DNA from 2 places in the Leptolyngbya sp. AS-A5 genome. Region 2 is predicted to be linked to the other one. Evidence: riboswitches for the same ligand, from Rfam matches in the RefSeq annotation. Region 2 holds a riboswitch; the other holds the start of a gene.
The links. Region 2 has a riboswitch for cobalamin ahead of NC980_RS09140 (energy-coupling factor ABC transporter permease). Riboswitches for the same ligand answer to the same signal wherever they lie in the genome.

Region 1 (4,214 bases), on a different contig from region 2:
CATTTTCGTTCACATTGAGGAACGATACCCTGAGATAAGGAGTTTTCACACAATGTCTTTATCCGATACTCAAGTTCTGGTTGCACTGGTCGTGGCTCTCATTCCGGGAGTCCTCGCGTTTCGGTTAGCCACTGAACTGTATAAGTAGGTTCCGAATCAGTAGGTTCCGACCAAAGCAAGAAACTCGCCTTGATGGTGAACAGGCAAATCGTTAAAAGAAAACTGTCAATTCAGTGCTCATTTTTCGATTCAGCTAGTAAACTATCTAGGCGAGTTTCCTGCCTAAATGGGTTCTTTCCAAGCAGGTAGGCGAACATATCGCGATCGAAAAGCACAAAAAAGCGCCATTCAAGACTGCGAAAAAATTCAAAGCTTTTCTCTCAGTTTTCAGTTCTTTTTTGTTGTAACTGTGCTTAGTTCACTCGTACTTCTTGATTTTGGGTGCCAGATTTGTAATCTTGAATAAGCTCTACTGATAATCAAATTTTGAAAGTCAATCCTTTGATGAATTAAAGTTTGATATTCTTCCCGTTGAATCGGTGAGAAATTTTGGTCAGTCTCTTATACAAGAACATCGAACTCAGTTAAGTTACAGGAATTCACGTTATTCACGTTAAAAGTGAAACCTAAGCGTGAATACTTCTGGATGAAAGTTTTTTGTGCCTGAGTGACTTTCTTTTGCTATCTGCTATCACACGCTAACGAACCCATGAATGCACTTCCTCTTCCACAGCCGCCTGAATCTCCCAAGCCTCGCCGCTCTCGACAGTCTGCACGTCGTGCCCGTCCGCAGCCTGTGCAGTCAGCCAGCAGACATCGTATTTTAGCGGCTGAAGCGATCGCGAAACTGGGTGTAAATGCTGTCATTTCTAGCGCCGCGATCGCGGCATTGGTGCAGCTTATTCCTCAGAGCATCAGCCAGCAGACAAAACTCAAAGAAATTCAAGCGGAAGTCCAGATCGCTGAGACGCGAGTGACTCGCTTGAAAGCAGACTTTAACCGCTATTTCGATCCGCAGCAGGCAACCGCGATCGTTCAGGAGCAAACGAATCGTGCAGACCCGAATCAGCGCTTGATTGTTTTAGATGGTGCAGAGTCCCCCAGACAAGCGGCTCCCGCTCAAAATCCTTAGCGATTCGCAACTCTGAAGCCCCAACAGAATTCGATTGAATGTCGAGGTCAGCTTGATTTCGACGCTTTTGCATGAAAAAATCGCACCCTTGATATGAGGATGCGATGCCCAATTTTGCCTAACGCTTTGCTTAACGCCTAGAGCGAAGAAGCCGTAACTTCCGACTCTGAAAGCATTGCCCCAGACTCAATGACACAAGGAAAGGCGCTGGTAAATGAGTTTCCTCCAGCGCCGGTCGTACTGCGCGATCGGGCAAATGCTACTTCAGGATGCCAGGGGGCGACTTCCCATTCTGGTTCAAAAATTGGAGTTGCCAGAGAACAAGATTTCCAGGTACTTTGAACGGCGACATTGAGTTGATTACAGTGTCCACCGCGCCGTCCTTCAGGAGAATAGAATCGACAGTGGCGACAGATTGAGGTCAAGGCATCGTTATTGTTCATGTTCTCGGACAGGTTAGAGTGCGAATGTGAAACAGCAGGACTACTTCTTATGAAGTATTTTGGTTTGTTGTTGAGTGAAGTCAATTAAGAAATATTGAGTAAGTTGCCTATACTCAATACCGATTAGAACGATTAACCGGGGTTCACAATTACTGTGTTTCTGATTCTTATTGTTAAGCAGGTTCGCAGGAATGTGTGTTTATAAAAACCTTGAAAATCGTTGCTATATCTCGCTTTTAGCAATCAATTGCGAAAATGGAGTTTCATATTGATTTTAGATTTCGGGGATCGCTCTAAATCGTGAGAAATAATTGTTTAGAGCTGTACAAAGGCGAACTAGAAGTGCAAAAACAGGATAGGGATCAGAGAGAAACACATAGCAAACTCACTTATTACAAATCAGACTTTTTGAAGTGACGAAACAAGAAACCTGTTTTTAGCGTCACTTTTTGATCGCGCCCTGCAATAAGTATCCCCAGCAGAATCGCGGTACTCCTCTAGCAAGAGTTAGAAATCGGGATCGCTGAGTAGAGAGTTTACAAATGAACGCAACTATGAATTGAAAAGCAACGATCGCAATTATTACAATCCGTAAAAACTTCTAAATTTGTCAATTTTCAGTTTTCTTAAGAAAGAGGTAACTATCGGAATGCGAGTGAATTGAGTGTGATATGCTGCATTGGCTTAGGATTGGGAAAGTCCGGTCAGATTCCGGCACTGTGGCGCAACTGTGATGAACCCTGTAATGAACAAGGGTTCGAGTCAGAATGCCAATCTTGAGCAGTCTGTTTAATTCTCTGCGACTCACGGAGAAGGGGCGTATTCATGAGTTGGTTGGCTGCATCAAATCCCTGTCCAGGCTTGTTTTATGGCACCGCTGCTCAAGACGGAACGTTGATTCGGATTCGCGTTCCGGGCGGTTGTATAAGTCGTGATCAAGCGGTTGCGATCGTCGAAATTGCCGATCGCTGGCAGACTTCCAGGGTTCAAGTGACGAACCGCGCGAATCTTCAGTTTCGCGCGCTGCGATCGATTCCGAGTCCCAAAGTGTTTAGCACGCTGCAATCGGTCGGACTTGCATCTCAGAATCCACACCTGGATCACCTCAGAAATATCATGGCAAGCCCAACGGCAGGAATTGATCCAGCAGAGTTAATCGATGTGCGATCGCTAGTTCAGGCAATTGATACTGATCTTCAGAACACGCCTGAATTGATCGGACTGCCGCCTAAATTTAGTATTGGAATTGATGGCGGTGGAGCGATCGGGATTGGGGCGAGATCCGAATCAGTTTGGCAGCATCGGTACAATGAGATTCAGCTTTCTGCGGTGACGTGCGATCGGTTTAAGTTGACGCTGGGGAGCAATCGGCGATTCTATGAGACAGGTGTGCTAATCAAAAAGTCAGATTGTGTGGCAGCGATCGCAGCGCTGACGCAAACGTATCTCGCTTATGTGCAGCAGTCCCAAAGTCAGAAAAAGCCACGTCTGCGAGATTTATTAAAAGATTGGGGGATTGAATCGTATCTTGAGCGCGTTCCGTTTCAGTTTGAGCGTGATTCAGATGCTTCGATTTCCCCTGCTCGAACACGAACAGAGCTAACGCAGTATTTAGGCATTCAACCGCAGCGCCAACCCGGACGGGCTTATATTGGAATTGCGCTCAGACTGGGGTGGATGACGATCGCTCAGCTTCGAGGCCTGATTCAACTGGCGGAAACTTACGGTTCTGGAGAATTGCGGCTCACCCCCTGGCAGTCTATTTTGCTTCCCGACGTGGCGATCGACCAGACAGCAACGGTGCTCGACGCGATCGCAGCGCTTGAGCTTTCCACCGATTTGATCGATTCTACAGTGGTTGCCTGTGCTGGAAAACCAGGCTGTGCAGCCTCAGAAACTCACACTCAAGCCCACGCATTAACCTTGATCGACCAATTAAAACATCCTGTTAACATTCATGTTACTGGTTGCCCAAAACGATGCGCTCAACCCAGCCCCGCAGAATTTACTCTGCTGGGAACAACTGTGCAAGGCTCTGAAGCTTATGCTTTGTTTGCAGGCGATCGACCCCTCAGCGATCGTCCGATTCTCGCAAGTGAACTTTCGACGATCGTAGAGTTAATTAACACGCTACATGATTGATTACATTCGTAACGGTGACGATATCTACCGCAAATCCTTTGCCATTATTCGCGCAGAAGCTCGACTCGATCGCTTACCTGCTGATCTGGCTCATGTCGCAGTCCGGTTAATTCATGCTTGCGGAATGACTGATTTGGCTGAAGATATCGAGGCTTCTCCGGATGCAGTGGAAGTGGGGCGATCGGCGCTTGCGATCGGTGCTCCGATTCTGTGTGATGCTCAGATGGTGGCAAATGGCGTGACCCGCAAACGCTTACCTGTAGATAATCAGGTAGTCTGTACGCTCAATGATTCGATGGTTCCAGAACTTGCACGATCGATCAACAACACGCGATCAGCTGCCGCTTTGGAACTTTGGAAACCCATATTGGGTGGATCAGTCATAGCGATCGGCAATGCTCCGACAGCGTTGTTTCGGTTGCTGGAGTTATTAGACGAAGGTGCGCCAAAGCCCGCGCTGATTTTAGGGTTTCCGGTGGGATTTGTCGGGGCCGCAG
Region 2 (4,214 bases):
CCGACGATCGACCCGGAAACTGGAGCGCTCAGCTACACTCCGGCAGGAAAGGCAGGAACCGCAACGGTGACGGTCACGCTGAAGGACAATGGCGGCACGGCAAACGGCGGTAGTGACACCACCTCGAAGACGTTTACGATCTCACTGAATGAGCCAACACCAGAGCCAGAGACACTAATAGAGGTAGCGGTCGACTCCTAAATTAGGTTCAAACGAGTAGGACAACCCCAGTCCTGCTCGTTTTTCTATATTCGGGTAGATGCTCTGAACCAGACGATCGCGCTAAATCTGCAACAGTTTTTTCGAGGAGGTAGCTGTGCGTCGATCGCTTAAATTTCTTGGAGTCCTGGTTGCGATGTCGATCGTTGCCGCCGACATTCCGAAAACTCACGCGGCTGATCAACCCAGTTCGGGGTTGGCGACTCCTGCGGTTCCTTATGTTCCCACACCTGAAAATGTGGTGATGGGAATGTTAAAACTGGCAAAGGTGGGACGCGACGATATTGTTTACGATTTGGGTTCAGGCGATGGCAGATTAGTGATTACTGCGGCGCAAAAGTTCGGCGCAAAGCGAGGAGTCGGAATCGAAATTAATCCGGGATTGGTCAATAAGAGTAATGAAAATGCCCGACAAGCGGGAGTCAGCGATCGCGTTCAATTCCTTCAGCAAGATCTATTTCGGGCAAATTTCCGCGATGCAACGGTTGTAACGCTGTATCTGCTCCCTCGAATTAATCTTGAACTGCGTCCGAAGCTCCTGAGCGAACTCAAACCCGGAAGCCGCGTTGTTTCTCATGCCTTCTCAATGGGAGATTGGCAACCCGACCAGCGAACCACCATCGACGATCGCACTGCCTATCTGTGGATTATTCCCGCCCAAGTCGAAGGCACCTGGACAGGAACACTTTCGACCCAATCGGGACAATCGATTCCTTACACCCTGCAAATGAAACAATCGTTTCAGAATGCAAGCGCAATGGCGCAAGTTGCAGGCACAACGATCAGCCTACCGAACATTAAATTAGCGGGCGATCGCTTGTCTTTTGAGCATCGGCAAAAGCTCAATGGGCAAGATGTCCGAGTCCGGGTGAATGCTCAAGTGGTGCAAGATACTTTGCAAGGAACGGCTGAAGTGTTAAGCGGCAATTCAACCGAAACCTTAAACATGACTGCAAAACGCACCTCAACCCAACAAGGCGGATAAATCGATCGCACCTACAATGTTCGGTGTCGTGAGATTGCTAGTCACAATGCCCTGATCAAAGCTGATCGTGCCTTGTGTGTTTGCCAAACTTGAGCCGAAATCTTGAGCGAGTTGCGGGAGGTTTAGTGTAGTTCTCACGATGCCTAAACCTCCTGTTGTGTCGATCGTCGCAATACCGTTGTTAAACGTCACCGTTCCAGAACCATTCAAGGCATCTGTCACTGCTTCAGTTACAAGCGCTGATAGATCAAAGTTTGTCGCTAACGTCCCAAATGGGGTCGGAATGTTCAAAGTTGCTTGTCCATTGTTGAACGCTACAGTTCCACTGATGGCATTAATCGGAATTGCAATGTCTTCATCTTGAATTTGCGGCTGTAAATCCAGAATCACCAAGCCATCATCGAAATTCACAACCCCTGGAATACTGCCAGCATTGAACTTAACTTGTTCTTCTAAGTCGATCGATGAGAAATAGTTTCCGATCGGCGTACTTAGATTTGTCACTAATGCGCCGTTACCAAACTCGATCGTGCCATTCGCCAAAGATGGCACATCAATCACCAACCGACCATCCGAAAATGGAATACTCCCCGAAATACTTTTAACCGCATTCTCTACAAAATTGCTTACTGTTTCAGCAAATGGAATCGTCCCGGTTAAGTCTCCACTTGGCGTTGTGAGATCGCTGATCACAGTACCTTGATCAAAGCTGAGTGTTCCTTGAAGCTGCTGAAGTGATCTAGAAACATCATTCGTAAACGGTGCGATCGCAATCGTATTGCTTGTCTCTCCCGTCAGGGTTCTAAAATTGCTCCTTAGTTGTCCGTTGTTAAATGTGAGTGTTCCGCTTGCTCGTCCTAATGTTGAGAAATCCGACAGTACAGAAGCAGGTGCAAAAGACAATTCAGTGGTTAACGGTGTTATTAAAGTCGAGGTCTGAAGCATATCGATTTTAAGCGCTGCGTTTGTACCTTACCAGTCCGATCGCACCCCCATTTACCTCATGAGATATAAATCGTAACTCTACGAAATACAGAATTGCGTGAATCAAAATCGGAATATCTCAATTGAGAGTGATACAGTAAGGCACGGATAAAAGTTGGTTCGATCTGAGGATCAGTCGATCGAGGAAACGGGGAAAGAGCAGTGCAAATCTGCCGCTGTCCCGCAACTGTGAAGAGAATTATCTCCAGTCAGAATGCCCGCCAGCTTTTTCGTTCTCAAAGTTCTGCGAGGTACAGAATGAAGACTCGAAAATGGATCAGCCTTGCTGCAATGGCGGGGTTAAGTTTTTATTTAGTGATTGGTGCTGCCGCTCCTGCCCAGGCAATGCATATTGCAGAAGGATTTCTGCCTGTTCAGTGGGCGGCTTTGTGGTGGGCAATTTCGCTGCCGTTCTTTTTATTCGGGTTACGATCGCTCACCCGTATCACCCGCCAAACTCCAGAATTGAAGTTGCTTTTAGCGCTGGCAGGAGCATTCGCGTTTGTTCTGTCCGCACTTAAGATTCCATCCGTCACCGGAAGCTGTTCACATCCGACCGGAACCGGACTCGGCGCAATTTTGTTTGGCCCTTCGGTGATGACCGTACTCGGTGGATTGGTGCTGCTGTTTCAGGCAGTTTTACTGGCACACGGAGGAATCACAACCCTTGGAGCAAATTTGTTTTCGATGGCGATCGTTGGCCCTTTCATTGCTTATGCGGTCTATCATCTGATTTTAAAGACAGGTCATCAAAAAGCAGCGATTTTCCTTGCTTCCGCTTTAGAGAATTTACTTACGTATGTCACAACTTCCTTTCAACTGGCATTAGCATTTCCCGCCGCATCCGGTGGCGTTTGGGCAGCATTTCTCAAGTTTGCCGGAATTTTTGCCTTCACGCAGATTCCATTAGCCATTAGCGAAGGACTGTTAACGGTATTAGTTTGGAACTGGCTACAAACCTACAACCGCAGTGAATTAGAAACCTTAAACCTGATTAAGCAATGAAACGCTCTTTAGCTCGACAAAATTGGCTACTTGCGATCACCGTTGTCAGTCTCGCAGCTTTCCCGTTAGTGTTTGTCCGGGGTGAGTTTAGCGGTTCAGACGGTCAAGCAGAAGCCGCGATTCAAAACAGTCATCCCACCTACCAACCCTGGCTTAAGCCTTTATTCGAGCCTGCAAGCCCCGAAATTGAAAGCCTCCTATTTGCGACTCAAGCTGCGATCGGGGCAGGCGTGATTGGATATGTGATCGGATGGTACAAAGGGCGATCGCACCGAGACAAGTAGACGGTTTCCAGTGCGATCACCGGAAGATGAGCGATCGCACTGTCCCTCATTCGTGGTCTTGCTCAATCCTCGCAATTCCGGTTTTCGGATAGTACCGCGCTAAAATTTGCTGATAGGTATGTCCGTTTTCTGCGAGTTCCAATGCACCAAGCTGGCTCATTCCTCGACCGCGAAACGCCTCCGCAACAATGTCATCTGAGGCAGCATACAGCGACTCGACAATCCCGCCCCTGTAGCTAATGAATTCACCCGCAGTCTGATCCACGGCTTGATTCGTGCGTTCTGATTCCCGCGATATTCCGCTATAGACCTGAAAATACTCGTCCGACCCCATGTGATAGAGCGGTTGCGCCCGTCGAAAATAATAAGTCAGCGCATACGATCGTGCCGCAACCGCCTGTGCTTTCAGGGCTTCTTTGTTCCAACTGGGCGACACTTCACTCGCAACCACGCTATAGAGATAGTGACGTAGATCAATATAGTTCACGACCCAAATTCGCCCACCCTGCGCTGCTAACAAAAAGCGCCCTCGATACGGCTTGTCACCCAAATACAGCACTCCATTCGGTGCAGGCTGAATCATTACCATTCCCGGCAACTGTCCATTGCCAAAACTGATCTGGTCGCCTGCTGCCTGAATAGTATAAGGACTTCCTGCCGCAAGCTGACTTAGAGATCGACCCTCTGCACCTGAAATTGTCGCCCCTTGAGAGGCAGTAATCGAAATCGTGGGCTGC

Region 1: linked by a shared signal. The riboswitch ahead of cobG (precorrin-3B synthase) and the one ahead of NC980_RS09140 (energy-coupling factor ABC transporter permease) in region 2 are both predicted to bind cobalamin.

What each region holds. Positions count from the first base shown of each region.
Region 1 covers NZ_JAMPLL010000010.1:54,317-58,530, reverse strand. Annotated here, with positions in the region: gene psaM (photosystem I reaction center subunit XII) at 53-148, shown strand; gene NC980_RS13725 (hypothetical protein) at 710-1,132, shown strand; gene NC980_RS13720 (hypothetical protein) at 1,270-1,575, opposite strand; cobalamin riboswitch at 2,226-2,369, shown strand; gene cobG (precorrin-3B synthase) at 2,401-3,717, shown strand; gene NC980_RS13710 (precorrin-8X methylmutase) at 3,710-4,214, shown strand, end outside.
Region 2 covers NZ_JAMPLL010000005.1:182,511-186,724, forward strand. Annotated here, with positions in the region: gene NC980_RS09125 (hypothetical protein) at 1-201, shown strand, start outside; partial or broken gene NC980_RS09130 (class I SAM-dependent methyltransferase) at 431-883, shown strand; gene NC980_RS09135 (hypothetical protein) at 1,184-2,149, opposite strand; cobalamin riboswitch at 2,288-2,429, shown strand; gene NC980_RS09140 (energy-coupling factor ABC transporter permease) at 2,447-3,193, shown strand; gene NC980_RS09145 (energy-coupling factor ABC transporter substrate-binding protein) at 3,190-3,477, shown strand; gene NC980_RS09150 (SpoIID/LytB domain-containing protein) at 3,524-4,214, opposite strand, start outside.